DNA from 4 places in the Mesorhizobium sp. L48C026A00 genome. Region 1 is predicted to be linked to each of the others. Evidence: predicted binding sites of a transcription regulator. Region 1 holds the regulator's gene; each other region holds the start of a gene.

What was found. Region 1 encodes LexA, which represses DNA repair genes until DNA is damaged. Its sites were predicted from a motif close to TGTTCNNNNTGTGTTCNG; they were not measured.
Region 2: the regulator LexA is predicted to act here: its motif matches at 6,185-6,202, upstream of dinB (DNA polymerase IV).
Region 3: the regulator LexA is predicted to act here: its motif matches at 4,291-4,308, upstream of X738_RS68865 (DNA recombination protein RmuC).
Region 4: the regulator LexA is predicted to act here: its motif matches at 2,294-2,311, upstream of ruvC (crossover junction endodeoxyribonuclease RuvC).

Annotation. Positions count from the first base shown of each region.
Region 1 covers NZ_AYWU01000017.1:238,576-246,290, reverse strand. Annotated here, with positions in the region: gene trpC (indole-3-glycerol phosphate synthase TrpC) at 1-652, shown strand, start outside; gene moaC (cyclic pyranopterin monophosphate synthase MoaC) at 719-1,216, shown strand; gene X738_RS67335 (molybdopterin molybdotransferase MoeA) at 1,216-2,421, shown strand; gene lexA (transcriptional repressor LexA) at 2,526-3,263, shown strand; gene X738_RS67325 (ComEC/Rec2 family competence protein) at 3,257-5,713, opposite strand; gene gltX (glutamate--tRNA ligase) at 5,815-7,239, shown strand; gene gltA (citrate synthase) at 7,420-7,715, shown strand, end outside.
Region 2 covers NZ_AYWU01000007.1:110,392-118,106, reverse strand. Annotated here, with positions in the region: gene X738_RS0141540 (DUF1330 domain-containing protein) at 1-78, shown strand, start outside; gene X738_RS57160 (sulfite oxidase) at 135-1,292, opposite strand; gene X738_RS57155 (DUF1326 domain-containing protein) at 1,547-2,179, shown strand; gene X738_RS57150 (DUF2182 domain-containing protein) at 2,188-3,084, shown strand; gene X738_RS57145 (FAD-dependent oxidoreductase) at 3,177-4,694, shown strand; gene dinB (DNA polymerase IV) at 4,886-6,127, opposite strand; gene X738_RS57135 (GNAT family N-acetyltransferase) at 6,452-6,925, opposite strand; gene X738_RS57130 (hypothetical protein) at 7,039-7,407, opposite strand; gene X738_RS57125 (hypothetical protein) at 7,601-7,715, shown strand, end outside.
Region 3 covers NZ_AYWU01000019.1:177,372-185,086, forward strand. Annotated here, with positions in the region: gene X738_RS68840 (LLM class flavin-dependent oxidoreductase) at 1-69, opposite strand, end outside; gene X738_RS68845 (DUF6481 family protein) at 314-742, shown strand; gene sugE (quaternary ammonium compound efflux SMR transporter SugE) at 828-1,142, opposite strand; gene X738_RS88460 (hypothetical protein) at 1,322-1,447, opposite strand; gene X738_RS68855 (transglutaminase-like domain-containing protein) at 1,659-2,489, shown strand; gene X738_RS68860 (GFA family protein) at 2,589-2,993, shown strand; gene X738_RS68865 (DNA recombination protein RmuC) at 2,998-4,257, opposite strand; gene def (peptide deformylase) at 4,363-4,908, shown strand; gene X738_RS68875 (hypothetical protein) at 5,003-5,308, shown strand; gene fmt (methionyl-tRNA formyltransferase) at 5,339-6,274, shown strand; gene X738_RS68885 (GNAT family N-acetyltransferase) at 6,271-6,780, shown strand; gene truA (tRNA pseudouridine(38-40) synthase TruA) at 6,798-7,559, shown strand.
Region 4 covers NZ_AYWU01000011.1:24,423-32,137, forward strand. Annotated here, with positions in the region: gene ruvB (Holliday junction branch migration DNA helicase RuvB) at 31-1,068, opposite strand; gene ruvA (Holliday junction branch migration protein RuvA) at 1,112-1,732, opposite strand; gene ruvC (crossover junction endodeoxyribonuclease RuvC) at 1,743-2,252, opposite strand; gene rcdA (protease adaptor protein RcdA) at 2,540-3,070, opposite strand; gene X738_RS61365 (hypothetical protein) at 3,472-3,876, opposite strand; gene X738_RS61370 (sulfite exporter TauE/SafE family protein) at 4,066-4,836, opposite strand; gene X738_RS61375 (Lrp/AsnC family transcriptional regulator) at 4,948-5,406, opposite strand; gene X738_RS61380 (DMT family transporter) at 5,541-6,470, shown strand; gene X738_RS61385 (thiamine phosphate synthase) at 6,604-7,251, shown strand; gene X738_RS61390 (tetratricopeptide repeat protein) at 7,253-7,715, shown strand, end outside.

The DNA of each region.
Region 1 (7,715 bases):
GGGCCTGATCCGCGCCGATTTCGATCCGCCGGCGCTGGCCAGGGCCTATGCCAAAGGTGGGGCTGCCTGCCTCTCGGTGCTGACCGATGCGCCGTCTTTCCAAGGGGCGCCTGAATTCCTCACCAATGCGCGCAGCGCCGTGACATTGCCGGCTTTGCGCAAGGATTTTCTGTTCGAGCCCTATCAGGTGTTCGAGGCCCGTGCGTGGGGCGCGGACGCCATCCTGATCATCATGGCGAGCGTCGATGACGCCGTGGCCAGGGAACTCGAGACGACGGCGTTCGAGCTCGGCATGGATGCGCTGGTCGAGGTGCATGACGAGGCCGAGACGGAACGCGCGCTGAAACTGTCGTCGCGGCTGATCGGCATCAACAACCGCAATCTGCGGACGTTCGAAACCAGCATCGAGACATCGGAACGGCTCGCGGCGATGGTGCCGGCCGACCGGCTGCTGGTCAGCGAGAGCGGTATTTTCTCGCACCAGGACTGCCGCAGGCTGGAACGGAGCGACATTGGCACTTTCCTCGTCGGCGAGAGCCTGATGCGGCAACAGGACGTGGCCACTGCGACGCACCTGCTTTTGATGGGCAAGGCGCCCGCCAATGCATCTTCCCGAAAATCGGAATCGATTTTCGGAGAGCATGATGCATAGATACAAAGCGTTAGAGCGTAGTTTGTGCGTCCAAACGGACGCACGTCGCTCCAGGGTGACCTGACGATGTCGGCCGCCCTCACCCATCTTGGCGCGGAAGGCGAAGCCAATATGGTCGATGTCGGCGACAAGGCGGAGACGACCCGCACGGCAATCGCCGAAGGTCTTGTCTCGATGCGGCCCGAAACGCTGAAAATGATTCTCGACGGCGATGCCAGGAAAGGCGACGTGCTGGGTACGGCGCGCATCGCCGGCATCATGGCGGCCAAGAGGACGCATGAGCTGATCCCGCTCTGCCACCCGCTGCTGTTGACCAAGATATCGGTAGACATCGAACCGGACGCGAAGCTGCCCGGTCTGAAGGTCACGGCGCTGGCCCGCGTCACCGGCAAGACCGGCGTCGAGATGGAAGCGCTGACTGCCGTCTCGGTCGCCTGCCTGACCATCTATGATATGGCCAAGGCGGTCGACCGCGGCATGGCGATCTCCAACATCAGGCTGATGGAAAAGACCGGCGGCAAATCCGGCGACTACAAGGCGGACGCCCAGGGGGCAGGCCGATAATGGCGCTGCTTGCGGTCGCCGAGGCGCTCGAGCACCTGCTTGCGGATGCTGCGCCCTTGCAGGCTGAAAGCGTCGCCCTGATGGATGCCGCCGACCGCGTGTTGGCGGAGCCGCTCATCGCGCTCCGCACCCAGCCGCCATTCAACGCGTCGGCCATGGACGGCTATGCCGTGCGGGCCGACGATGTCGCGTCCGTGCCCGCGAGACTTTCGGTGATCGGCATGGCGCCGGCCGGACGAGGCTTTGCCGGAACAGTCGGCCCGGCGCAGGCCGTGCGCATCTTCACCGGCGCGCCGCTTCCCGGAGGCGCCGACACCATCGTCATCCAGGAGAATGTCCGCGACCTCGGCGGCGGCATGGTCGAAGTGACCGCGCCGACGGTTGAAGGCCGCAACATCCGCCGCCTCGGGCTCGATTTCTCGCAGGGCGACATGCTGCTGGAGAAAGGCCGCCTGCTTGATCCGGCGGCATTGTCGCTGGCGGCGTCGGCCAACCGCCAGCAGGTCCGCGTGGTGAAACGGCCGCTGGTCGCCATCATCGCCACCGGCGACGAATTGCTGCCGCCGGGCAGCGACCTTGGCCCCGACCAGATCATCTCCTCCAATGCCTATGGCGTCGCCGCCGCGGCCCGCTCGGTCGGCGCCAGCGCACTCGATCTCGGCATCGCCGCCGACCGCAAGGACGCGATCGCCGCGCTGGTGACAAAAGCCGTCGCCGCAGGCGCGGACGTCATCGTCACGCTGGGCGGCGCCTCGGTCGGGGACCATGACCTCGTCCATGACGTGCTGACCGGCGAAGGCATGGCGCTCGCTTTCTGGAAAATCGCCATGCGGCCCGGCAAGCCACTGATGTTCGGGCGGCTGGGCGCCATCCGCTGCATCGGCCTGCCTGGCAATCCGGTGGCCAGCCTGGTCTGCACGCAGCTCTTTCTGAAGCCGCTGCTGGCGCGGCTCGGCGGCCGCGCCTTCCGCCAGGACCTGCGTCAGGCGCGGCTCGGCGCCGCCATGCCGGCTAACGATCTCAGGCAGGACTATGTACGCGCGGTGGTGAAGGAAGAAGCTGGCACGCTTGAGGCAACGCCGTTCAGTGTCCAGGATTCCTCGATGCTCAGAATGCTGGCCGACGCCAACGGACTGGTCGTGCGCGAGCCATTCGCTCCCGCGGCCGCAGCGGGCGCCGCCTGCAGCGTGCTGATGCTACGCTGAACAAAACGTCAACACATTCATTAAACTTTAAATGGTTGCGGAACACAACTGGAACAGATAGTGTTTGTTCTGGGTTTGTTTTTCTGATTCTGTTGGGGGTCGCGATGCTGACACGCAAACAACATGAACTGCTGATGTTCATCCACGAGCGACTGAAGGAAAGCGGCATTCCGCCCTCGTTCGACGAGATGAAGGAAGCGCTCGACCTCGCCTCCAAATCGGGGATCCACCGGCTGATCACGGCGCTGGAGGAACGCGGTTTCATTCGCCGCCTGCCCAACCGCGCCCGCGCGCTGGAGGTGCTGCGCCTGCCCGATTCGATCGCGCCGGGCCTCAATGCGGCGCGCAAATTCTCGCCGAGCGTCATTCAAGGCAGCCTTGGCCAGGGCGGCCTCGGACGCCAGATCAAGCCGGCGCCTTCGCGCATGCGTGCGGCCGGCAATGACGACGACGTCGTTGCCACCGTTTCCATACCGGTGATGGGCCGCATCGCTGCCGGTGTGCCGATCGACGCCATCCAGCACCAGACGCATTCGATCTCGGTGCCACCGGACATGATCACCGGCGGCACGCACTACGCGCTGGAGGTCAAGGGGGATTCGATGATCGAGGCCGGCATCTTCGACGGCGACACGGTTATCATCCGCAACGCCGACACCGCCCAGCCTGGCGAGATCATTGTCGCTCTGGTCGACGAGGAGGAAGCGACGCTGAAGCGATTCCGCCGCAAAGGTGCCTCGATCGCACTGGAAGCCGCCAATCCGGCCTACGAGACGCGCATCTTCGGGCCGGACCGGGTCAAGGTGCAGGGCAAGCTCGTCGGACTGATCCGGCGTTACTGAACGGCAGGCTTCTTGGGTTTCTCGGCCCTGCGGTATGGCGGCAGGCCCCTCGCCTCGCGCGAAAATCGCCGCTGCTCATGCCAAGGCCTGTATGGCTGTCTGACGGCAAAACGGATTTCTGCGCGCGTCTTCGCCGATAGCGGATCGAAGAAGACGGCGGCACTGCCCATGCGAGCGAGCTGCCGTTTGGTGACGACGAGAACCAGCGGGTTGCGGCAGAGTTTGTAATAGGCTGTGGCATCGTCGATGACGATCAAATCCGCAAAGGCACAGGCCGGCCGCGCGGTTTTGCGGTTGTCGGCGAGCGCGATGAGCGCGCCGGACGGATGCCGGGCCAGGCACAGGCCGGCAGTGCAGGTGAAAGGCGCTCCCGGCGGCAGGTCGGCCGGATCGGCGATGTCGAACCGCACATCTCCTTTTTCGAATGTCTCCGGCTCGACGATCGTTGTTGAAACCAGCGCATGTTTCCAGTTGTCGGTGGTGAATTCGTTCGAACGCATCCGGTTGACGGCAAGTTCGCCGCCGCCGATCGGCAGCGCCACCAGATGCGCATCCTCCGAGATCAGCACGTCGGGGGTGCGCGTCTCGGAAATCGTCAGCAGGCCGGCGAGCGCAAAGGGAAGTGCGGCAAGCCGCAGCCATGTCGTCGCCATCGTGGCGATGACTAAGGCGACCGTCACCAGCAGAACCGATTGCAACGAAATCAGGCCGACTGCATCGACGGGCGAACGCCCCGAGATCCATCCCGAAATTGCAATCATCGCCGTCAGGCCCTTGCCCATCATGTAGAGGAAAGGGCCGTCGAGGCCGAAAGGCATTGCCAAGGCGCTGAGGACGGCCAGGAACATGACGATCGTGACGATCGGCATGACGGCCAGATTGGCGAACAGGCTGAGCGGCGAGACGCGCTGGAAGTGCCAGATGGCGAAGAGCGCGGTGGCGCTGCCGGCAATGATGGAGGTCATTGCGATGGTGCCTGCCCCGGCGACGAGCTTGCGCGTGACGAAAGCGACCGGTGACCGTCGCTGTCGCGGCGCCTTGGCCCTGTCGGCACGATAGTCGGACCAACCGGCATAGGCGCCCACGAGAGCCGCAGTCGCGGCGAACGACATCTGGAAGCTTGCGCCGACCACCTCGTGCGGCGACACGACGATAACGGCGATGGCCGAAATCGCCAGGTTGCGCATGGTGAGTGCCGCCCGGTCGAACAGCACGGCGACAAGCATTACCGCCAGCATGATGAAGCTGCGTTCAGCCGCGACCACGATACCGGAAAAGATCAGATAGGCAGCGATGGAGACGAGTGCGGCAGCAGCCGCATATTTTTTGACCGGCCGGCGCGACGAAAAGTCGGGAAACAGCGCAAAGGCGCCGCGCAGCAATCCCATGACGGTGCCGGCGACAAGCGCCATGTGCAGGCCGGAAATGGAGATGATGTGGTAGATGCCGGTGCGCCGCATCGATTCGTTTATCTCTTCGGGGATGCCGGCACGCACGCCGACGATCAGCGCAGCGGCAATCTCCCCCTCGGCACCACCGATGCTGTCCCTGATATGGTCGGCGATGGTTTCGCGCGCCTTCTCGATCGACGAAGAAAGGCGTGCGGTTAACGGTGCATCTTCGGAGACGACGATCTTTGGACTGCCAAGGAAAAAGCCACTGGCACCGACACCGGCGAAATAGCTGTCAAAGGAAAAGTCAAAGCTGTCCGGTCTGACCGGGCCAGTCGGAGGCAGAAGCCTCACATAGCCGGTTGCCACCGAGCCTGCGGTCATCTCAGCGGGAATCTTGCGTGCCGACACCCTGACACGTTCGGGTGCATAACGCAGTGTCGGCCGGGCGGTCGACATCACATCGATGGTCAGCCTGATCCGGCCGTTCGCCATCTGGTCGAGCCTGACGACACGGCCGGTCAGCCGGGTCTGGATTTCCGAACCGAGCATCTTCGTTCCGGCGCGCCACGTTTCAACCTTGGCGGCGAGCACACCAAGCGCGCACAGCAACGCTGCCATGAAGCACAGATGCGTTTTGCGGCGTGAGCGCGTGACGGCCGCACACAATGCCGTAAGGACCACGACGGCGATGGGCTGGGCAAAGTCCGGTTCGACGGCAAGCGAAAAATAGACGATCACCCCGCATGCCAGGAAAACCGGCACCAGCAGGAAGGCGACGCCCCGGTCGAGTTCCAGGCCGGCTGCCGCGGCCACGCTGTTGCGGACACCGGATGGTGAAAGATGGCTGAGCTGTCGGCGAAAACGAATGACAGGGCCGGGTGCTGAAGCCGGTATCGGCGCCGGGCGATCCGGCGAAAGAGGTTGGATGCTCGGCGGCGACGCAGGCAGCGAAACGGGTAGCGACTCAGTGTGAGGAACGTCGGCAAACAGCGATCGTTCGCTGACGCTTGCGGTCGCGCCCTCGCTCTCGTCCACGCCGCGGCCTGGTCCAGCCATAGGGTTCGCCCCTTGCGCCCTTGACCTCCTATGCTACATGAACGCGCGACGCGCGAAAGTCCGCGCACCACATCCGTTTTCTGCGCTTGCCCAGGAGTTCCATGTCCGACAAGGTCGTCACCCGTTTTGCCCCTTCGCCCACCGGATTCCTGCATATTGGCGGGGCGCGCACGGCGCTGTTCAATTGGCTGTATGCGAAACACACTGGCGGCAAGATGCTGCTGCGCATCGAGGACACCGATCGCGAGCGTTCGACCGATGCGGCAACCGCTGCCATCCTCGATGGGCTCTCCTGGCTCGGCCTCACCTGGGACGGCGAACCGGTATCCCAGTTCGAGCGCGCGCCGCGCCACCGCGCGGTTGCCGAGGAGCTGGTGCGCCTCGGCAAAGCCTATTACTGCTATGCGACGCCGGCCGAGCTGGAGGCGATGCGCGAGAGTGCGCGGGCCAAGGGCTTGCCTCCCCGCTATGACGGCCGCTGGCGCGACCGCGACCCGTCAGAGGCACCGGTTGGCGCCAGGGGCGCGATCCGCATCAAGGCGCCGGCCGAAGGCGAGACGGTGGTACATGACCGCGTGCAGGGCGAAGTCCGCTTCCCCAACAAGGACCTCGACGATTTCATCATCCTGCGCTCGGACGGCAACCCGACCTATATGCATGCCGTCGTCGTCGACGACCACGACATGGGCATCACCCACATCATCCGCGGCGACGACCATCTGACCAATGCCGCCCGCCAAATGGTGATCTATCGAGCCTTGGGCTGGGAGGTGCCGTCAATGGCGCATATCCCGCTGATCCATGGCGCCGACGGCGCCAAGCTGTCGAAGCGGCACGGCGCCCTCGGCGTTGAAGCCTATCGCGCCATGGGCTATCTGCCCGAGGCACTGCTCAACTACCTGGCGCGGCTCGGCTGGAGCCACGGCGACGACGAGGTCATATCGATCACCGACATGATTGCGTGGTTCGACATCGGCGATGTCAACAAGGGGGCCGCCCGGTTCGACTTCGCCAAGCTCGAGGCGCTGAACGGCGTGCATATGCGGCGCATGAACGAGCCCGAATTGCTCGATATCTTCATCAACACCTTGCCCTATCTCGAAGGCGGCCCGGCGATTGCAGCGCGCCTCGACGACACACGCAAGGCGCAGTTGCTGGCCGCCCTGCCCGGCTTGAAGGAGCGCGCCAAGACGCTGGTCGAGCTGGTCGACGGTGCCGCCTTCCTGTTTGCCGAGCGGCCGCTGCCGATCGACGAGAAGGCGGCGGCGCTGCTCGGCGGCGAGGCGCGCGAGATCCTGCGGGGCGCCCATGCGGCGCTGAAGGCGATTTCAGGGGATTGGACGGCCGCAGCGGCGGAAGCGGCGATCCGCGAATATGCGCTCGCCGGCGGCCATAAGCTTGGCGCAGTGGCCCAACCTTTGCGCGCCGCGCTAACCGGCAAAAGCACCTCGCCCGGCGTGTTCGACGTGCTTGCCGTGCTTGGCCGCGAGGAAAGCCTGGCGCGCGTCGCGGATCAAATCGATTAGCAAAACTGGCCCAAGAAGATTGGCATTGAAAGGTGGGTTTCGCAGTGCAACATTAGGTCTTGGCCCAATTTGGCACGCAATCCAATTGCGGGCGCAAACGCGCGAACTCCGATACTTTCGACGTGTTGCGTTGCAGAAATTTTGCCTTTGCCGACATGAGAAAACAAAAAGGAGTTTGCAATGTCCGAAGCTGCGACAAAAATGGAATTTGGCGGCAAAACCCACGCGTCGACCGCGAAACTTGAATTCGGCGGCAAAACTCACGAACTCAAGGTGCGAAGCGGCTCGGTCGGACCTGACGTCATCGATATCGGCGCGCTTTACAGCACCACCGGGGCCTTCACCTACGATCCCGGCTTCACCTCGACGGCAAGTTGCGAGTCGGAAATCACCTTCATCGATGGCGATGCCGGCATCCTTTTGCATCGCGGTTATCCGATCGACCAGTTGGCCGAGCACGGCGACTTCCTCGAAGT
Region 2 (7,715 bases), on a different contig from region 1:
CTTATGCCTTACGTGACAGCAGCCGGCGCCGTCGCTTTCGACATGCCGGCGCTCGTCATCACGGCATCCAAGGACTGACGCTGGCAACCAGTCTGCGATCAGGCGCTGCCTGCTTCACCTTCCCGCAAAGTCTATCAAACGACACGCACGCGGCGCGTCACCTGGCCATTGCTTTCCCAGTATGTGTGTTTCTTGGCAATCAAGGGATCGTCCATTGCCGGTTGAACCTGTCCCGTGGTGCTGACCGCGCGCGAGGTCACCGTGTGTTCTCCAGGCGACGGATTTGGCCAATCCAGGGACCAGATCTTCCAGGCGTGTTCGGCCTCCTCGCTGCGGTCGATGGTCGCCGGTGCCCATGGCGCTTGATCGATTTGCACTTCGACCCGATCGATCGGTGCCCCCCAGGCTGCCCCAACGATGCGGTAGTCCGAGTCCTTGCGGGTGACCTTCGCGGGCGCGGACTTTATCAGCGCTCGTCCGACTGAGTCCTCGGTCCACACGGTCTCGCCATTGCGCTCTTCCTCCCGGATGGTGACATAGTCACGCGCCATCAGAAGGCTCATGAAGCGGGTGTCGCGCACCTCGATGCGCTCCAGCCACTTGACGTTGGCGATGCCATACCAGCCCGGAGCAATCAGCCGCAGCGGAAAACCATTGGCCGCCGGCAAGGCGGCTCCGTTCATTTCGTAGCAGAGCAGATTGTCTGGGTTCGTCGCTTCGGCAAGCGACATGCTGCGCGCGAAGTTCTGCTGCATCTTGACGTCGCGGATGGCGACCTCGCCGGTGTCAGTGCCGAAAAAGACGACCTCTATCCCATCTTCCAGAACGCCGGCTTCCTCGAGGATCGGGGCGAGCGGCGTCCCTGCCCAGCGGGCATTGCCGATGCCGCCGGTGAAAAACGGAAAACCGTGGTTGCCCGAGCATTCCACTGTGAAAACGACCTCCTGGCGCGGCCGCGCCTTGATGTCGGCGAGAGTCAGTTTCAAGGGCTTCTTGACCAGGCCGCCGATCTCCATCGACCATGTCTTCTCGTCGATCGTTGGTCGATTGAAATGCGAGATGCTGAAGAACTTGTCGTTTGGCGTTATCCAGCTATCCAGATCCTCCCAGACAAGCTGCTTCTGGATGCCGACCGGATCGGGATTTTCGGTCGGCTGGTCCAGCCACCGAATAACCTCCTCGCTCGCCCGTGTTGGAAAAGCGTAAGCCCGACGCGAGGTATAGAGAGCAGCAATTGCGGCAAGGGCAGCACTTCCCTGAACGAGAAGTTCTCTGCGTTGAATATCAGGCATGTTGTTTCCTCCCAGTTGATCCCGAAACAGGCTGCACGTGCCTTGGGCCGCAGCCTGAACACGGATAGGCGCAATGAGCGTTTGCCCCACCCGAAGATTATCCGGACAGGTCAAGAAATCAGCGGCGCATCTCAAACATGTGAAGCCTTGGACGAAACTCTCGCTTGGGTTTCGCCGTTTTAAGGGTGCGCCTTTGAGAGGGAAGAGTCCAGGTGTATGATGATCGTCTAATATTTCTGGATCAGGGGGACAGCATGACGTCTTGGGAAATCAAGGGACGCGAACTCGTCAATTGCACCTGCGAATATGGCTGCAACTGTCAATTCAATGCGCTGCCCGACAAGGGCCATTGCCATGCCGTGGCCGGTATCCAGATCGACGAAGGTCATCATGGCGAGACCGTTCTCGACGGCCTGCGCATCGCCGCGATCTTCAAATGGCCCGGGGCGATCCACGAGGGCAACGGCGAAGCCATCGCTTTCGTCGACGAGAAGGCAACCGACCAGCAGCGTGACGCGCTGCTGCGCATCATGACCGGCCAGGACACCGATCCGTTCGCGACGATGTTCGCCGTCTACGCCTCGACCGTGATAAAAATGAATGAGCCGGTCTTCACCAGGATCGATCTCGACCTCGATGTCGACGGCCGCAGGGGCCGCATCTTCGTCAAGGACTACATCGAAACGGTCGGCGAACCAATCCGCAACAAGGTGACGGGCGCGGACTCGCGCGCCCAGATCGTGTTGCCGAACGGCTTCGAATATGCGGTCGCCGAGATCGGCAGCGCTTCGAGCACAACCAGCGGGCCGGTTCAGGTGACCACCAAGGACAGTTACGGCCAGTTCGCGCGGCTGCATCTCAACAATCACGGGGTGGTGCGAGCCTGACGCGGCGCATGAACGGCGCGTCGCCACTGGAACGGCTGCTCAGGCGCGACCGCGTCATCACGATTGCGGGCGTGGTGGCGCTGTGCCTGCTGGCCTGGCTTTACATCGCCGCCGGCGCAGGGATCGGCATGAATGCGTGGGAGATGTCGAGGCTCGCGCTATTTCCCCACCTGCAAACCGACGTCACCTCCGATATGTCTTCTGACATGCCCGGCATGGACATGTCTGGCATGGACATGTCCGGCATGGACATGAGCGCGATGGCGACGGAGCCGCGGGCCTGGGAGGCCGCGAACTGGGCGCTGATGATCGCCATGTGGTGGGTCATGATGATCGCCATGATGTCGCCGAGTGCGGCGCCGACCATCCTGCTCTATGCGCGCGTGCATCGCCATGCGCTGGCTCAGGGTGAGATCCAGGACAAGCTCGCGCCGACCGGCGTGTTCATGGCAGGCTACCTCCTGGCCTGGCTGGGGTTCTCCGTCGCGGCAACCGCATTGCATTGGCTGCTCGAACGCGAAGCCTTCGTTTCCGCGACGATGATGAGTTCGCAGAGCCGCTGGCTTTCAGCCATCGTCCTGATCGGCGCGGGGATCTATCAGCTCTCGCCCTTCAAGAACGCCTGCCTGTCGCATTGCCGGGCACCGACGGCGTTCCTTGCCCGCCACTGGCGTCCCCACGCCCTTGGCGCGCTGCGTCTCGGCGCATTGCACGGAGCGTTTTGTGTCGGATGCTGCTGGATGCTGATGGCGCTGTTGTTCGTGGGTGGCATCATGAACCTGGTGTGGATTGCCGCGCTCGCCATTCTGGTGCTGGTTGAAAAGGCGTTTCCTGCCGGCCCGTGGGTTGGCCGGGCAGCTGGCATCGCCCTGATCGCATGGGGCGGCGCAACGCTTTTGGTCTGACGACCAGGGCCGCCTCTGTCGGCATTCAAAGCGTCGAGGAACTTTGAATTCTCGCATCCGTTACCGAATATCGTGGATGGGAGGTTCCGCCGATGAATGTCAGCGACGAAAGGACTGTATCGCTCTGGGCGGCGACCGAAGTCGTGCCCGATGCGGTGCCGCTCGGGCAAAGCGAACAGGTCGATGCCGTGGTCGTCGGCTCTGGGATTGCCGGACTGTCGGTGGCCTACGAACTGGCCGTCGCCGGCCGGAAGGTGGCTGTCCTCGATCGCGGCCGGATCGGAAGCGGTATAACGGCTCGCACCACTGCGCACCTTTCATCCATCTGCGATGACTATTTTTCGGAGCTGACCAAATTGCGCGGCGAGGACCTGGCGCAGATCTTTTACCAAAGCCAATCGGCCGCTATCGACCGTATCCAATCCATCCAGGAGACGGAACGTATCGCCTGCGATTTCCGGCGCCTCGACGGCTTTCTCTTTCCGGCTTCCGGCAGCCAGGAATCCGATATCACGCGCGAACTGGACGCCGCTCTGAAAATCGGGGTCGACGTCGAGAAGATCAAGGGCGTGCCGTTTGCAGGCTTTTCGGATGCGCAGGTCCTTCGATACGCCAATCAGGCGACCTTCCACCCGCTCAAATATCTCCGCGGGCTAGCCGCGGCCATCCGCGCGCGCGGCGGTGTGCTTTATGCTGATACCATCGTCGAAAAGGTCGAGGAGACTGATGGCGGCGTGCGTGTAACCACGGTTTCAGGCTTTACCGTGTCTGCCAGATCGGCCGTTGTCGCCACCAACTCGCCGATCAACGATCGGGTCGCGCTCCACACCAAGCAAGCGCCGTATCGAACCTACGCGATGTCGTTCGAGATCGCGGGCGACACCATTCCGGATGCGCTGTATTGGGATACTGAAGACCCTTATCACTACGTTCGGCTTCAGCCTGGCGAAGGTCGGACCGACTTCCTGATCGTCGGAGGTGAGGACCACAAGACAGGGCAGGCCGACGATGCCGGCGACCGTTTCGCGGCCCTGGCGGCCTGGACCAAAAGGCTGGTGCCCGATGTCGGCGTGGAGACCAACCGGTGGTCGGGGCAGGTGATGGAGCCCGTCGATTATGCGGGGTTCATCGGCCGCAATCCTGGCGACAGCCGCGTCTTTGTGGCGACCGGGGATTCCGGCCAGGGCATTACCCATGGCGTCGTCGCCGGCCTGTTGATTTCGGACCTGATTCTGAAGGAGGAAAGTCCCTGGCGCGAACTCTACGAGCCGTCGCGCAAGACGGCAGGCGCGATCGGCGATTACCTGTCGGAGAATGCGACGGCGATCAAGAGCTTTGCCGAATATATCGCGCCCGGCGAGATCGATTCCGTCGACAAGCTGCGACCGGGAGAAGGTGCCATCGTCCGCGAAGGGTTCAGCAAGATCGCCGCGTTTCGCGATGACGACGGCACGCTCTACAAGCGCTCGGCCGCATGCACGCATATCGGCTGCCATGTCCACTGGAACTCGCTCGAGCGCTGCTGGGACTGCCCCTGCCACGGCTCGCATTTTGCTATCGATGGCACGGCCTTGAACGGACCGGCCGTGGCGCCACTGGGAGGGGAGTAGGGGAGTAGGGAGTAGGGGGTAGGGGAGTAGGGCAGTGGGCAGCGGGCAGCGGGCAGTGGGCAGTGGGCAGTGGGCAGTGGGCAGTGGGCAGTGGGCAGTGGGCAGTGGGCAGTGGGCAGTGGGCAGTGGGCAGTGGGCAAGAAGGGGCCATTCCAAGGGCCATTCCCCTATTCCCCTATTCCCCTACTCCCCTACAGTTCCTTCTCGGCCAACTCGCGAAACGCGTCAGGAACCGATCGCGACTGCCCGAGCGTGACCGAGGCGTAGCCGACCGCCTCCCAGCCAAAACGGTCGCGGATCTTGTCGACGGCGCGGTCGGCGATCCAGCGCGCCGCGCCCTTGCTGGTGCCGGGGCGGCGGCTGTCGTCATCGAGGCCGAGCGGCAGTTCCAACTGCAGGGCCGGTTGCTTCTCCAGATGCGACACGGCGATCGCCAGCAGCGAAATGGTCTTTTCGTGCGGATGGTCGACAAGCACCTTGCGCACCAGCGTCTCGGCGATCTCGGCCAGCATCGCGGTTGCCGAAATCGGCTGGTCGAGCGTGATCGAACGCGTCACCGAGCGCAGATCGGCAAAGCGGACGCGGACCGTCACCGTGCGGCCGGGCCGGGATTTCGCCCGCAGCCTGGTGGCGACCCTGTCGGCCAGATGCAGCAGGGTGGGCACGAAGATTTTTGCCTCGGCCGGTTTCCTGCCGAGCGCCGATTGCGCGCCAGCCGATCGTGCCCGACGCTGCGTCTCGAGTTTTCGTGGATCGCGGTTCCAGGCCAGCGCGTTGAGCTTTTCGCCCGCCGCCGGCCCGAGCAGGCGCTCCAGCGATTTGGCGTTAAACTTCGCCAACTCGCCTATGGTGCGCACGCCAATGCCGGCCAGCCGCTCCCTGGCGACCGGACCGACGCCCCACATCAGCTCGACCGGCAACTCGTGAAGAAACTCCATCTCGTGGCGCGGATCGACCACCACCAGCCCGTCGGGCTTGGCCACCTGCGAAGCGATCTTGGCCAGATGCTTGGTGCGCGCCACGCCGACCGAGATCGGCAAGCCAAGCTCAGCCCGCACGCGGCGGCGGATGGTTGTCGCGATCTCGGTCGGCGGGCCGAACAGATGGGTGCAGCCGGCTACGTCGGCAAAGGCCTCGTCGATGGAAATCCGCTCGACCACCGGCGTGAAATCGCCGAGCACTTGAATAGCCGCATCGCCGAGCCGCTGATAATCCTTGAAATGGCCGCCGACGAAAATCAGCCCGGGGCAGAGCTCACGCGCGCGCCGCCCCGGCATGCCGCCACGCACGCCAAAAGCCCTGGCCTCGTAGGACGCGGCCAAGACGACGCCGCCGCCGACGGCGATCGGCTTGCCGCGCAGGGCGGGGTCGAGCAACTGTTCGACCGAGGCATAGAAAGCGTCCAGATCAGCGTGGAGGATGTTGGCTTCCATCCGGCCCGTCCGCCCGCGGCGGTTCGAACGCCGCATTGCCTTGAGGGTGGGTTTTTGTGGAACATAAAGAGAACAAACAGGGCGGATTGTCAAGGAGGTGGAGGGTAGTCGCTTCAGGTTTGCGCTGCCCCTCATCGCCCTGCCGGGCACTTCTCCCCGTATAGGGACGTATAGGGACGGGGAGAAGGACAGTCTTCGTAAAGGGTTTCGCCAACCTCCAGCGATGCAGAAAAGGTGCCGAGGTTGCGGCCAGCCCCTTCGCCCCGTCACTATGCGGGAAGAAGGTGCCGGCAGGAGGATGAGGGGCGGCGCCGACTTCGGCAATCAGCCGATCGAGCGCCACAGCGCCATCTTGTAGCCGAGATGGCTGGCGGTGAAACCGAGGCCCTCGTAGAAAGCGTGCGCCTTCCGTCGGCTCTTGTCGGTCGTGAGCTGAACGAAGCTGCAGTTGCGCGAACGGCATTCTTCAACCGCCCATTCGATCATCAGCTTGCCGATGCCGCGAGACCGCCATTGCCGCGCGATGCGAACGCTTTCGATCTGCCCGCGCCAGGCGCCTTTCCTGGAAATACCTGGAATGAAGCTGAGCTGCAGGGTTCCGACCACCTGTCCGGCTTCCACGGCCACGGCCAGCAGTTGGTTGGGATCGGCATCGATTGCCCGGAAGGCATCGAAATAGGACGGCGCAAGCGGCGTCGACGGGTCCTCCCGGCTCGCGCCGAGCGCATCGTCGGCGAGCAGTGCGACAATTGCCGGCAGATCGGGCGCTTGTGCGCGACGGAACTCGAGTTCGCTCATCGAGGGGAGACGTGTTGGCGACGGCAAGTGCGGTCCAGCCATGCGCGACAGGCGCGTCGCGTTGGGCGACCGGCGCCAGGCATTCGCGGTTGATGGCCTCGCGGACCTCCAGCTTACGCCGCCTGCCGTGACCAGAGGCGGTGGCCGTAGCGGCGGAAGAAGCGCGCCAGCAGAAGCTGCTGCCTGGCGCGGGCGAGATCGGCGCCGCGCCTTTCCTGGCGCCAGCGTGGCATGTTGCGATAACAGGCAATGAAGCGGGCGGCGTCCTCGAGCGCCTCTTCAGCCGACTGCGCCGGGCGGATCGCCGCCAGGAACAAGGCCTCGCCGAGCTTCAGCCGGTCGACCAGCGCCTTGCGATGGCCATGGCCGAGGCGCGCCCGGCCTATGCCGTCGAGGCGGATAGCCGCGAGGGCGGCGAGCATGGCCGGGCTGTCGCTGGTATAGCCGCAATCGCGGGCGAACTGGGCGGAGAGGGCGTCCATCTTCGTCTCCTTGGCTGGCGGCGGCGCGACGGAGACCCGGTCCCGTCGCCCATTCATCTGGGATATCACATGGAAGCATAACTCAAAAAATGGAACAAGTTAAACTTTTGCATGGGTTGAGCGGAACCGACTCGACTCTTCGGGAAAAACCCCTAATGTTGTGAACAAAACAGGAACTGAGGCATCAGGGACGATGGCATTGCCGGGCAAGGAAGCAACGATCGCCGAGGTCGTCTCGATCGCGGTCGAGTGTATCGATTGCGGTCGAAACAGATGGTGGAAGCCGGCGGAGCTGAGGCGATTCGGGG
Region 3 (7,715 bases), on a different contig from region 1:
ATGCGCACCGATGGCGCCTGGGCCTGATTCCGGGCTGACGTCGGCGAAGGTGTAGAGACCGAGTTCCATCATCTGTCATCCTGGTGTTTTGTTCTGGTGTTTTGTTTTTCGCGCTACAGGTAGCGACCAGTCCGCCGCGCCGCCAGAGGGTCGGATGGTGAACAGTGCATGTCCGTTTCAGCCGAATTCAGCCGAAAAGGCGTCTCCCGGCTGCAACAGCTCAGAATTTCATGGCTGGCATACCGTTTTGGCGCTTGAACTCTGGGTTTTCACGCGTATGTAAGCCTCGCAAATTGACTCCAGGGAAGTGGACTTGGCTATCTATAGGGAAAAAGACGTTTTCGAGCGGCGCAATGCCGCAAACGAGGCAAAGAAGGCGCTTCTCGAGCGCTTCAAGGCAAAGCCGGCAGCGGACGATCCAGCGGTGCTGGCACGACAGGCCGAACGCAAGGCGATCCTCGAAGCCCGTGCGATACGCGAGGCCGAAAAGGCCAGGCTGAAGCAGGAGAAGCTGGCGCGCGAAGCGGCCGAAAAGGCCGAGCGCGAAGCTGCTGCCGAAGCCGCGCGGATTGCTGCGGAAGAAGCGGCGCAGGCGGAAGCGAAGATCCGGGAAGCCGAAGAGAACGAGCGCATCGCTCGTTTGCTTGCCGACGAGGCCGAGCGCAAAGCCAAGCGCGACGCGCGCTATGCGGCGCGCAAGCAGCGCACCGGCAGGACGCCTCCGGGCTTTTCCGCTCGCTAGCGCTCCAAGCGCGATTCACCAATCAAATTCAGGGCCGCCTTGCAGCGGCCCTGAAGGCGTTTGTGCTGCTGCCTTGCAGCAAGAACTAGGTCGCGAGTTTCAATCCCATGATGCCGCAGACGATGAGTGCGATGCAGGCCAGCCTGATCGCGGTCGCAGGCTCACCGAGCAGCCAGATGCCAAGCAGCGCCGTGCCGACGGTGCCGATGCCGGTCCACACCGCGTAAGCCGTGCCGACCGGCAGCGTCTTCAGCGCCAGTCCGAGCAAGGCGAGACTGACGACCATTGAGGCAACCGTCAGGACGGTCGGAAGCGGCTTCGAAAAACCGTCAGTGTATTTGAGGCCGATCGCCCAGCCGATCTCGAACAGGCCAGCGAAGAAGAGAAGAATCCACGACATCGGAACGCTCCATTGGATTGCGGGTCGTCCCGGTCTTTTCGGAAAGCGCGAAGTCGTCTTCGCGGCATTGATTCAGAAATGCCCAATCAACAGCAGCGCCGACAGCACTTCAGGACCAGTCGCTGAATGTCGATGGTCCTGGAATGCCGTCGGTCATGACTGCGCCGAAACGCCGAGGCTTACTTGTCCTTGAGTTTGGTCGCCTTGACGGGCGGCGCTTTCAGGGTCGGGGCAGCGGCAGGTTTCTTCGCGTCCTTCTTCGGCTTGCGGGCTTCCTTGCCCGCCTTCATCGCACCTTTAGCCATGATTCGTTTCCTCCAATTGTGGCAAGCGAAATGAACCAAGAGAAACGCTCGACCGCAAGAGGCATAATCTGGCGCCGGCGCCAGCCGTTGGCTGTCAACCGTTTCTAAATCGCTCGTAAACCGCGCTGGTCCGTGCGATGATCTTTTTTGCGCTGCAGCAACGGCCCGTGCCTTCGCCGGGTGGTGATCCGGCAGGACGGTCAGGACGATAATGCGAATCCATATCGGCTGCGAGATGAGCTTCGACTTTCCGCAGGAAACGCCGCTGATCGCGATGCTCAACGTTCACTATTCCCGCGCGTCCGATCTCGAGCGGCCGGATTTCCTGACTTCGAACCCACCGGTGCCGATCGAGAGCTACCGCGACAGTTTCGGCAATTGGTGCAACCGCCTTGTCGCCCCTCCCGGTCGCTTCACCTTCGGCACGGACGCGGTGATCCGCGATCCCGGAAGTTTTGAGATGGGCGATCTGCTGGCGTGGCAGCACGAGGTGCGCGACCTGCCGTCGGAGACGCTGCTGTTCCTGCTGCCGAGCCGCTATTGCGAGAGCGACGTGCTGGCGAACGAGGCGTGGCGGCTGTTCGGCCACTCACCGCTCGGTATTCCACGCGTGCAGGCGGTCTGCGATTTCGTCCACAACCACATCATCTTCAACTACGGCAACGCGCGGCCGACGCGCACGGCAGCAGAGGCCTATCGTGAGCAAAGCGGCGTTTGCCGCGACTTTGCCCATCTCGCCGTCGCCTTCTGCCGCGCCTTGAATATCCCGACACGCTATTGCACCGGATACATCAGCGACATCGGCTTGCCGAAACCGTGGTCGGACATGGATTTCGCTGCCTGGATGGAGGTCTATCTCGGCGGCCGCTGGCATGCCTTCGATCCGCGCAACAATGCGCCGCGCATCGGCCGCATCCTGATCGCCTCCGGCCGCGACGCAGCCGATGTGCCGCTGACCCATATCTTCGGGCCGGGTATGCTGGCCGGTTTCAAGGTCTGGACTGATGAAATCATCGAACAGGCGTCGGCGCCGCAGTCTTGAACCACAGCATGCTTCGCGCGTTGTGATTGCCGGTGGAGCTTCGGCCGGTGCGCCGTTAAGCTCCAACGCGTCGAGGCTCGGCTGAAGGGAGGAGCGAAGATGAAAATCGACGGCGGGTGCCATTGCGGCGCCATCACTTACGAGGCGGAGGTCGATCCGGACAACACCAGTATTTGTCACTGCATCGATTGCCAGCAGCTGACCGGAACAGCGTTTCGGGTGACCGTGCCGGCGCCGGAGGAGCACTACCGGATCACCAAGGGCACGCCGAAGATCTACATCAAGACCGCAGCGAGCGGCGCCAGGCGCGCCCAGGCCTTTTGCGGCGAATGCGGTACGCACCTCTATGCCACGTCGGTTGGCGACGGGCCGAAAGTCTACGGCATCAGGGTCGGCACGGCGCGGCAGCGCGAACAACTGATCCCGAGAAAACAGATCTGGCACCGCTCGGCGCTGCCTTGGCTGCCGGAGTTCGAAGGCACGATGATCGTCGAGGAGCAGTAGCCTCTCAGTCGTCGCCTTCGACGACCCTTAGCCTCAGCTGGCCGGTCTTGGAGTCGGCGACGCGCGCACCCGCTTCGGTCTTCGCACTGGCCGCCGATCCGGCGTCGCCCTCCGTCGGCTGCGCGCCGAACTCCAGCGCCTCGATCTTTTGGCCGCGCTTGGTCACCTTCGACGTCGAGACGAGAATATCGTCGATATCCTTGGCCGACTGGCCGAAATGGCTCTGCAGCTTGCGCACCCGCTCGTCGAGGCGCGAGACATCCTCCATCAGCCGGATGACTTCGCCCTGGATCAGATGCGCCTGCTCGCGCATGCGGGCGTCCTTGAGAATCGCCTGGATGACCTGGATCGACAGCATCAGCAGCGACGGCGAGACGATGACGATGCGGGCGCGGTGCGCCTTGTGGACAATCCCCTCGAAATTCTCGTGGATCTCGGCGAATACCGATTCCGACGGCACGAACATGAAGGCGGTGTCCTGCGTCTCGCCCTGGATCAGGTATTTGTCGGAAATATCGCGGACATGCACCTCGATGTCACGCCGAAACGCTTGTGCCGCGACCTTCTGCAAATCGACGCCTTCGGCGGCACGGATGGCGTTCCAGGCTTCCAGCGGAAACTTGGCGTCGATGGCGAGTGCGGGCGCGCCATTCGGCATCTTCACCAGGCAGTCAGGCCGGCTGCCGTTCGACAGGGTCGCCTGGAATTCATAGGCGCCGTGCGGCAGGCCGTCGGCGACGATCGCCTCCATGCGCGACTGGCCGAAGGCGCCGCGCGTCTGTTTGTTGGAGAGGATTGCCTGAAGTTGCACGACTTGGCTGGCGAGCGACTGGATGTTGCCTTGCGCTGTATCGATGACCGCCAGCCGCTCCTGCAGTTTGGCGAGGCTTTCATGCGTCGATTTCGTCTGCTCGGTCATGGTCTGGCCGAGACGGCCGGTCATCGCGTCGAGACGCTGGCCGATCGACTGCGTGAGTTCGGCCTGCCGCGCCCCGAACACTTCGGCGATGGCGCCCATGCGGCCCTGCATCTCGGCCTGGCTTGCCAGGATGCCGGCCATCCGCGCCTCGGCGTCGCGGGCGTGGTCGGCGGCTTCCGCGGCAGCCACCGCACGCGCCTTGGCCGAGCGCCAGAGCGCGACGACGAGCGCCACGAACAGGCCCAGGAACAGGACCGCGCCGAATGCCAGCGCGTGGCCGAGCGTGATCGTGGTGGCGCCGAGCCGGGCGATCGGTTCGGACAGGATGGTGGTCAGGTCGTTCATATCGGACAGCATAAATGATTCGGCCTGACGACACAGATCAAAACGTGAACGCCGCTGCAAATGCCCCGGTTGACGCTTTTCGTGCGAGGTCTTAGGTGAGACGCCATGTCGATCAAGCCGCTCATCATCCTTCCCGATCCCGTCCTGCGCCAGGTTTCGAAACCGGTCGAGCGCGTCGACGGCGCCTTGCGCAAACTGGCCGACGATATGCTGGACACGATGTATGATGCGCCGGGCATTGGTCTGGCGGCGATCCAGATCGGCGAACCGCTGCGCATGCTGGTGATCGACCTCGCCAAGGAAGACGAGCCGCCGGCGCCGCATGTCTTCATCAATCCCGAGATTTTTGAGAGCGCCGATCAGCGCTCGGTCTACGAGGAGGGGTGCCTGTCGATCCCGGATTACTATGCCGAGGTCGAGCGCCCTGCCGCCGTGCGGGTGAAATATCTCGATCGCGACGGCAAGCTGCAGGAGATCGAGGCCGAAGGGCTGATGGCGACTTGCCTGCAGCACGAAATCGACCATCTCAACGGCGTTCTGTTCATCGACCACATCTCGAAGCTGAAGCGCGACATGGTGGTGAAGAAGTTCAAGAAGCTCGCCAGGGACAAACCATCAGGCAGCAAGGCGCCGGGCAAGTTAGTGGGATAGGGCGATACTCGCGCAGTTTGATGCTGAACTTTTCGAAGATGTTGGCGGGACAGCGCCCCTCTACCCTGTTCCAGATCAGGAAATGGAGACGCCGATGAGCGACATGCTGATCAGAAATATTCCCGAACCCTTGAAGCGGGAAATCGAGCAGGCGGCGCGTAAGAGCGGCCAGAGCCTGTCGGGCAAGGCGATAGCTCTTCTGCGCGAAGGCATGGTCGCCGAAAGGCAAGCCAGGCTGGAGCCGGGTCTTTCGGCATGGGACGCTATTCGCGCGACTTTCGCTGCTGAAAACGCAATTGGCGATGAATTCGCCAAGATCATGAACGAAATCGAAGCAGAAAGGAAACGCGACTTCGGTCGCCGACCCGCAAAGTTCGCGACTTCGACTGAGCCGACTTAACGGCCAGACGAAGACCGGACCCGGAACAAAATGCCCTTGCGCGTCATCTTCATGGGTACGCCCGAATTCTCGGTGCCGACGCTGCGGGCGATCGCGGATGCCGGACATGAGATTGGAGCCGTCTACACTCAGCCGCCGCGCGCCGCCGGTCGCCGGGGGCTGGAACTGACGCCGTCGCCGGTGCAGCGCGAGGCCGAGCGGCTGGGCCTCGAGGTGCGGACGCCGGTGTCGCTGAAGAACGAGACCGAGCAGCAGGCGTTCCGCGCCTTGCGGGCCGATGTCGCCGTCGTCGTCGCCTATGGCTTGCTGTTGCCCAAACCCATTCTCGAGGCGCCGCGGCTTGGCTGCCTCAATGGTCACGCGTCGCTGTTGCCACGCTGGCGCGGCGCCGCCCCTATCCAGCGCGCCATCATGGCCGGCGATACCGAGACAGGCATGATGGTGATGCGGATGGAAGAGGGCCTGGACACCGGCCCGGTGGCGATGGCCGAAAAATGCGCCATCGGCCCCGATATGACGGCCGACGAACTGCATGATCGGCTGATGCACATTGGCGCCGCGCTGATGGCGGAAGCGCTGGCTCGTCTGGAACGGGATGCCCTGACTTTTACCGCACAGGCGACGGAGGGGGTGACCTATTCCAAAAAGATCGATAAAGCGGAGACGCGCGTGGACTGGACGCGGCCTGCTGGCGAAGTCCACGATCATATTCGCGGCCTGTCGCCCTTTCCCGGCGCATGGTGCGAGATCGAAATTGGCGGCCGCCTGGAGCGGCTGAAACTGCTTCGCTCGATGCTTTCGCAAGGCGCCGGCGAGCCGGGAGGAATTCTCGACGACCGGCTGACGGTCGCCTGCGGGTCAGGCGCGATCAGGTTGGTCGAAGTTCAACGTGCGGGCGGAAAGCCCATTGCCGCGCAGGAATTTCTGCGCGGGGCCAAGCTCGAAAAAGGAATGAAATTCTCATGAGCATGATGTCGATACGCGCGGCGACGCCGCGGGACCGCGAGGCGATCCGCCTGGTCGAGGAACACGCATTCGGCCAGCAGGCGGAGGCCGGCCTGGTCGACGCGCTGGTCAGCGGCGGCGATGCCGTCGTCGAACTGGTGGCGGAAGAAGATGGACAGGTGGTCGGCCATATCCTGTTTTCGCGGCTTTTCGTGCAGAACGGCGGCAAGAGCTTTCCGGCGGTAGCTCTGGCGCCTCTGGCTGTCGAGCCGTCATTCCATGGCACCGGCATCGGCGGTGCGCTGGTCCGCGAGGCGCATATCCGCCTGAAGGACGCCGGCGAGGTGCTGGCGGTGGTGCTTGGCGATCCCGCATATTATGGCCGCTTCGGCTACAGTCACGCGCGCGCCGAAAAATTCGAAAGCGAGTTCCAGGGCGAAGCGCTGCAGGCGCTGGTCTGGGGCGAAGCGCCTGAGACCGGCAAGCTGGTCTACGCTTCGGCTTTCGGCACCGCGCTCGCCGCCTAACCTCATCCTTCTTAGGAATGCCGCGTTTTCGCCTCGACATCGAATATGACGGCAGCCTCTATGCCGGCTGGCAGCGCCAGGCAGACCAGCCTTCGGTGCAGCAGGCGATCGAACAGGCGATCGAGAAATTCTGCGGCGAACAGGTCTCGCTGCGCGGCGCCGGCCGCACCGATGCCGGCGTCCATGCGACCGGTCAGGTGGCGCATGTCGATCTCGTCAGGGCGTGGCCTGATGACAAGGTTCGCGATGCCGTCAACGCCCACCTGCAAACGGCCAAGGCGCGCGTCGCCATCCTCAAGGCGGCTGTGGTGCCGGATAGCTTCGATGCGCGTTTCTCGGCGATCGGCCGCCACTATCTCTACCGCATCGTCAACCGGCGCGCGCCGGCGGCGCTCGACAAGGGCAAGATCTGGAGGGTGCCGAAGCGGCTCGACGCCGAGGCCATGCACGAAGCGGCAAAGGTGCTGCTGGGGCGGCATGATTTCACCACGTTCCGATCGACCCAGTGCCAGGCCGACAACCCGATCCGGACGCTCGACCGGCTGGATGTCAGTCGGCTGGGTGACATGATCGAAGTGCGAGCCTCGGCGCGCTCGTTCCTGCACAATCAGGTGCGTTCGATGGTCGGCTCGCTGAAGCGCGTCGGCGAAGGCGGCTGGACAATTGCCGACCTGAAAGCGGCGCTCGACGCGCGCGACCGTGCAGCCTGTGGCCAGGTGGCGCCGCCCGACGGACTTTTTCTTATCGGTGTGGACTACCCGCAGGCGGCACACGACTGAGTAAAAATCAGTCCTCGTCGTCTTCAACCAATTGTGGGAGTTGGCGCTGCCCCTCATCGCCCTGCTGGGCACTTCTCCCCGTATAGTGCGGGGAGAAGAGGCTGGCCGCAGCCGCAGCATCCTTCTTGCAACGTCTGTGGTTGGCAAAATCGTTGA
Region 4 (7,715 bases), on a different contig from region 1:
AGCAAAGAAGGCCGCAACGCCGCGCCGACGCTACTCTTCCTGGAACAGGCTGATCTGCTGCTGCGCCAGGTCCTTCGGCGCATCGAGGCCGAGATGCCGCCAGGCATTGGCGGTCAGCACGCGGCCGCGCGGTGTGCGCTGAATAAAACCCTGCTGGATCAGATAGGGCTCGATGATGTCCTCGATGGCGTCGCGCGGCTCGGAAAGCCCCGCCGCGATGGTCTCGATGCCGACCGGCCCGCCGCCAAAATTCCGCGCGATCATCGAGAGATAGCGGCGGTCGAGCGCGTCGAGGCCGAGCGCATCGATCTCGAGCCGCGTCAGCGCCTCGTCGGCGATCTGGCGGTCGACGTGACCGTCGCCGGCGACGGAGGCAAAATCACGCACGCGGCGCAACAGCCGGCCGGCGATGCGCGGCGTGCCGCGCGCGCGCCGAGCGATCTCAAGCGCGCCATCGTCTCCGAGCGGCATGGCAAGGATGCGGGCGCCGCGCCGCACGATCTGCTCCAGTTCCTCGACCGAGTAGAAATTGAGGCGGACCGGAATGCCGAAACGGTCGCGCAGCGGATTGGTCAAAAGGCCGAGCCGGGTGGTGGCGGCGACCAGTGTGAAGCGGGCAAGATCGATCTTGACCGAACGCGCCGCCGGCCCTTCGCCGATGATCAGGTCGAGCTGGAAATCCTCCATCGCCGGATAGAGGATTTCCTCGACCGCCGGGTTGAGCCGGTGGATCTCGTCGATGAACAGCACGTCGCGGTCTTCGAGATTGGTGAGCAGTGCTGCGAGATCGCCGGCCTTGGCGATGACCGGACCGGAGGTCGAGCGGAAATTGACGCCGAGCTCGCGTGCCATGATCTGCGCCAGCGTCGTCTTGCCGAGGCCGGGCGGCCCGACGAACAGCACATGGTCGAGCGCCTCGCTGCGGCCCTTGGCGGCCTCGATGAACACTTTGAGATTGGCCCGCACCGCCGCCTGGCCGACGAAATCGCCGAGCGTCTGCGGCCGCAAGGTCTGCTCGGCATCTTCGCCGCGCTTGTCGGGAGCAATGAGGCGTGGCGAAAGGCTCATGCCGCCTTCCTTGCACAGGGCAGAGAACGGGACAAGCGCAGACTCACCGCGCCAGTTCCTTCAGCCCGAAGCGGATCAGCTTCGACGCATCCGCGTCCTCGCCGGCGCTTTTCAGCGCCGCCGCCACCGCATTCGCGGCGGTATCGCGCGAATAGCCGAGATTGACCAGCGCCGAGACGGCGTCGCTGATCGGCGCCGGCGCGACGCCTTCGCCAAGCTCCTGCTTCAGGCCGATGGTGCCGGAGGCAGCGCCCGCAAAGGCCGGCGCCTTGTTCTTCAGTTCGGTGACGATGCGCTCGGCCACCTTCTTGCCGACGCCGGGCGCGCGGCTGACCATGGCAATATCACGCAGCGCGATGGCATTGGCGAGTTCGGCCGGCGCCAGCGTCGACAGGATGGCCAGCGCCACCTTGGCGCCGACGCCCTGCACATTGCTCATCAGCAGCCGGAACCATTCGCGCTCCAGAACCGACTGAAAACCGTACAGTCTCAACATGTCCTCGCGCACATAGGTCTCGATGAACAGCACCACCGCCTCACCGGAGGCCGGCAAGCCGGCCAGCGTGCGCGTCGAGCAGTGGACGACATAGCCGACGCCGTGCACGTCGATGATGCAGAAATCCTCGTCGACCTCGTCCAGCGTGCCTTTTAGCTTGCCGATCATGTGTGGTCCCTCATGCCAGCGCCGCCAACCTATAGACAACACTCTGCCGGTGATGCGCGTGGCAGATGGCAATGGCCAGCGCGTCGGCGGCATCGTCGGTGTCGAACGTCGCCTTCGGCATCAGCACCTTGACCATCATGTGGATCTGCTTCTTGTCGCCATGACCGACGCCGATCACCGCCTTCTTGACGGCGTTGGGCGCATATTCGGCAACGACCAGGCCGGCCAGCGCCGGCACCAGCATGGCGATGCCGCGCGCCTGGCCGAGCTTCAGCGTCGCGGCCGCATCCTTGTTGACGAAGGTCTGCTCAACCGCTGCTTCGTGCGGCATGGCGGCATGCAGGATCTCGGCAAGTCCGTCATGCAACTGGCAAAGCCGTGTCGCCAGCGTCGCCTTGTCGTCGGAACGCACGGTGCCGGAGGCGACGAAGCGCAGCGAGTTGCCGAGGCTTTCGACGATGCCCCAACCGGTGCGCCTCAGCCCCGGATCGATGCCGATGATGCGAATCGTTTCCCCCATCCGCCAAGTTTACCCGTGGCGGACAGCGATGCCAGCGAAATGTGAACAAACCAGAAACGGTTCCGCTGCGTCCCACCGGCTGCTCTGAGGAGACAGATGGAGTGGTTTTCGAGAACCGAAGCGCAGCGGACATTTGGGTCCGTGAGCCCGCGCATGACCCCGAAATCAGAACCGATTTTCGGAAAGCATCATGCGCAAAAATCAAAGTGCTACAGCGTTCTTTGCGTGTCCAAGAGCACGCGCGGCGCTGTAGGTGTCCCGTCAGAGTAGAATTATCGAGCGGTCTGTCAGCCGCGGGCGAAAGCCGTGTTGAGCAGCGTGATCTGGTCGGAAACCGGATTGGTGCGGCGGCCGGATGGCGCAGCCTCGGCCACGGCGCCGCCGTAGATTTCCTCGTCCATGCGGCGCACCAGTGCCTGCAGGCGCAGCGAGCGGTCGACGAGGTCAAGAAAATCCTTGGGCAGCTCGACCCAGCCTGCGGCATCGTTGTTGGCGGAAGCGGTGTCGAGACGCACCTTGGATTTTTCGGAAGCAACCTGATCGCGAGTCATTTCGCCGGAATTCGCGGCGCGCTGCAGAAGCAGCCAGGAGGCGACCTGCATCAGCCTCGTGGTCAGTCGCATCGACTCGGCCGCATAGAGCGTCGCCGCCAGCCTGGACAGTTTCTTCGCCTCGGCCCGGCCCTTGCCGTCCAGATATTCGGCCGCCTGCTCGACCAGGCCCATGCCTTCCTGGTAGAGCGGCTTGAAGGATTGGGAGAAAACCCGGCGCTCCGCCAGCTTGATGGTTTTCGCGCTTCCCTTCGAAGGATCGTTCATCGATACGCCCTGCACTCGCCTTACAGCCGGCCGAATCGGCGTCATCGCCGCCACGCCTGCACCCTAAATGACCGAGGCTTGAAAATGCGCTTCGCCGCCGGTGAAGGCAAGCACATGTTTAACAAACGGTTAACGGCGACGCAGCGGCGCGGGCGACCGGCAATCCGGGTCGCCGAAAAAAAAGAGCCGCGGATAAGGCGGCTCTCAGGAGTTTAACAGGGAGGCGTCAAACAAAGTGGCTCCAACCACTCGGTAAGAATCCAGATCACTGGATGCGCATAGTAAACGCCTGTAAAGCTTAATGAAGCCTTAACGGCGAGGAAATTTTTTGATCAAGCGTCGCCCGCCTGTGCCGTAACAGCACAATAACTCCAGGCTTTTTGGGGCCCAGACCTTTGGACTCAGGCCTTTTGCGTCTCAGCATGCCGTTCGGCTTTCCACACCACCGGCAGCGCGATGTAAGCGAACAGCAGCAGCCCCGCGTAAAAGCCCATCGAGGATGTTGCCACCAGCGGCTCGATCGCCGGGTTGCCGGCAAGCATGATGTAAAGGCCGATCAACAGTCCGGTGCCACTGATTGCCGTCAACCAGAAATGGACGGTGGCAAGCGTCTTTTCCGCGACTGCCGGAAACAGATGGTAGAAGAATGCAAACACCGCCGACATCAGCCATCCGGCCACCATGATGTGGGCGTGGGTTGGCATCTGCGCATGATCTTTGCTGATCGCCATCTGTAGGCCGAGCGCCATCCCGGCGAGTGCGTAGAAGACGGCCAGCGTGAAGAAGTTTCGTGCTACCTTTTGCATGTTATGCCCCGAATTGCCTTTTCCCGTCATGGGAATGGGTTGAGATCAGGCGGTCGCCCCGCCACCGGGTCCCCGGCATCGGCGCATTAGCATCGGCAATGTTTCTGGACGATGTCGCATCGCGCCCGCCTGAAACCGCCGTGACGCTGCTGACGGCTCGGCTGCCGGCAACTTCCATCGGCTGGCAATCTAGAGAAGGCCGGCGATCCCGTCCCACAGGAGCTTGACCGCGACGACCGCTACGGTCGCATAGGTGAAGGGGTAGAACAGTTCCGGTCGCATCCGCCGCACCAGCCAGGCGCCGGCGATGGTCGAGAGCGGCGCCAGCGGTACCAGAACCGCCGATGCGGTCAGGTTGGTGGTGTCGAACTGTCCGAGCGCAAAATAGGGGATGAGCTTCAACGCGTTGGTGGCGGCAAAGAAGATTGCGGCGGTGCCCGACAGCACTTTCGGATCGAGCCGGATCGGCAGCGCATAGACCTGAAAGGGCGGGCCGCCGACATGGGCGACGAAGCTGGTGAAGCCGGCGACCGTCCCCCAGAGTGCGGCAGCCGCGCGGTTGGGTTCGGCCGAGTGGCTCGCACCGTGCCGCACCTGTAGATAGACCCAGCGAAGCACGAAGATAATCGCCACGGCGCCGACGATCAGCCGCACCATTTCCGCTGTCACCAGCGCCGCGGTCAGCCAGCCGAGGCCGATGCCGATCACTGCCCCCGGCATCATGTCCGCAAGCATCTTGCGGTCGTAGACCCCCCACCATGTCCACACCGAGACGATGTCCATCAGGCACAGTATGGGCAGCAGGATGGCGGCTGCCTGCACCGGCGGCATGGCCAGCGCCATCAGCGGCACGCCGACGAAACCGACCGCGCCGCCAAAGCCGCCCTTGGACAGACCGACCAGGATGACGGCTGGAACGGCAGCGGCATAGAACCACGGATCGAATAGCAAGCCTGACATCGTCGGGGAGCAGTTGGAGGGAAAGCGTGTAGACGCTGGAATAGCCGATAAACTTTCGCGCCGCGACTGCAAATGCGCACACGACGCTGTGGTCGTTCGTGCTGAGGCCTGTCACGGTTTTGAGGAGGCAGTTGCGCCGAGTGGCGGCGGGCGCCTGCGGATCGGCTGCGCCTTGATGATGGCTGTGCTCGTTTCGGCCTTGTCGGCGATACGGTCGAGAAGCTTGTCGAGGTCGCCGATCGAGCGCACGAACAGCCGGGCAACAAAGCAGTCGTCGCCCGTCACCTTGTCGCATTCGCCAAACTCCGGAATCTCCTCGATCAGCTTCTGGACAATATGCAGCTTGCCCGGCAAGGGCCGGATGCGAACGATCGCCTGCAAGGTGTAGCCGAGCGCTTGGGGATCGATTTCGACGGTGAAGGCCCTGATAACGCCACGATCCTCCAGCCGACGCAGGCGTTCCGCGACACTCGGCGATGACAGTCCTACCTGGTGGGCCAGTTCCTTCAATGAGGTTCGCGAATCCTTGATCAGGATTTCGAGAAGGCGTCGGTCCAGATCGTCCAGCATTTGACATTCCCAAGGAAAAGGCCATCTTCACCTTATTTAATTAGGCATAACGGGCATATCACCCGGCGCAAATTATTGAAAGCGCTGATGTGGCATGGGATTATCAACCATCAGCGTTTCGAGAGGCAATATTCATGGACAGCACGGTGCGTGGCACGGTCGAAATGACGGCCGCAATGGTGATCCTCGGCACGATCGGATGGTTCGTCGTCATGTCGGGCGAGCCCATCATGGACGTCGTCTTCTGGCGCTGCGCCTTCGGCGCTATAACGCTGCTGATCATCTGCGCTGCCCTGGGGCTGCTGCGCGGCACGCTGTCACTGCGCATCGTGGCGATTGCGGCCCTTGGCGGCGCGGCCATCGTCATCAACTGGCTGCTGCTGTTCAGCTCGTTTTCCCGCGCCTCGATCTCGATCGCCACGGCTGTTTACAACACGCAGCCCTTCATGCTGGTCGGCTTTGGCGCGCTCTTCTTCTCAGAGCGGCTGACCCTGACAAAGCTGGCCTGGCTTGGCATCGCCTTCGCCGGCATGCTGCTGATCGTGCAAGGCTCGCCTGATGCCGGCTCCGATGCGGGCCCCAATACAGGTAATGTCGGCACGGATTATTTTATCGGCATCGCGATGGCGCTGGGTGCGGCTTTCTTCTGGGCCGTCGCCGCCATCGTCACCAAGAAGCTCAAAGGCACGTCGCCGCACCTGATCGCCCTCATCCAGGTCTGCGTCGGCGTCGTCATCCTGGCACCCTTCGCCAACCTTTCCCACCTTCCCGCCGACGTGTGGAGCTGGAGCATGCTGGCGACGCTTGGCGTCATCCATACCGGCCTGATGTACATCCTGATGTACGGCGCCATTCAGAAACTGCCAACCTATCTGCAGGGGTCGCTGTCCTTCATCTACCCTGTGGTCGCGATCCTGGTCGATGTCGTCGCCTTCGGCCACCGGCTGCATCCGGCCCAGATGGTCGGCGGCGCCGCCATCCTGGTCGCCGCCGCCGGCATGAATCTTGGCTGGACGCTGTGGAAATCGAAGACCCCAGCCGAGAGCACCCAGGCAATCAAGTGAGGCAACAACGTTGCCGTGCGACAATCATGCGCCAATGGTCCTGGCCGCCCGCCTGTTCAAGGCCGGCACTTTGCTCTATGCCGCAATGCAACCATCTTCGCCCGGCATAGGCGAAAACCGGGGTCAAAAACCAATGAACGACGCAACGCCTCCAAATCGCTGCCGCATCGTGCTGATCGCGCCGCCCGGCATGCCGGCTGAGCACATCGGCGCGGCGTTCGAGGGCGGCGACGTCGCCTCGCTGATCCTGCCCGAAAACGACATGGACGAAGCCTCCTTCCAGGCCTTCGCCGAACAGATCGTGCCGGCGGCGCAAGCGGCAGGCATCGCTGTCATCATTGCCGGCGACACCCGCATCGCCGGCCGCGTCCAGGCCGATGGCCTTCATGTCGAGGCCGGCAAGGCCAAACTCGCCGAGACGATCGAGCGTTTCCAGGCAAAAATGATGGTCGGCACCGGCGGCGCCAAGACCCGCGACGATGCGCTGGAACTCGGCGAACTCAGGCCCGACTACATCTTCTTCGGCCGCTTCGGCTACGACAACAAGCCGGAGCCGCACCCACGCAACCTGTCGCTGGGGCAATGGTGGGCGGATGTGATCCAGATCCCTTGCATCGTCATGGCCGGGTCCGACATCACTTCGGTGGAAGCGGTGGCTGCCACCGGCGCCGAATTCGTGGCGCTGTCCAGCGCCGTCTTTGCCGAGGGCATCGACCCAAAGATGGCAATCGCCAGCGCCAACGCGCTGCTCGACGAAACCGCGCCGCGTTTCGAGGACTGACGTGCCCGCGCCGACAATCCTTTTCGGTGCTTTGCTTGCGCAGCTCACGGTGCAGGTCGCCGTGGCGGAAACCGTCCCATTGCCGCAACCGAAGCCCGACACCGCTGCAAGCACGGACAAGCCGATCGCCACGCCGCTGCCGCAGCCCGCCACCACGGCGCCGCTGCCGTCGGCCGACGCCATTAATCCCGACCGCTTCGGTGCAAAGCCGTCGGATTCTGCCTATGGCGCCTTCCAGCGCGGCCTTTACAAGACGGCCTACAACCTCGCTCTGGTTCGCGCCCAGAATGGCGATCCGGCGGCGCAGACGTTGATCGCCGAGATATTGTCGCGCGGCCTTGGCGTGCCGGTCGACGCGGCGGAGGCGGCCAAGTGGTACGCGCTTGCCGCCGAGCAGGGGATACCGGAATCGCAGTTCCAATATGCGCTGATGCTGCTCGACGGCCGCTACGTCAAGAAGGACG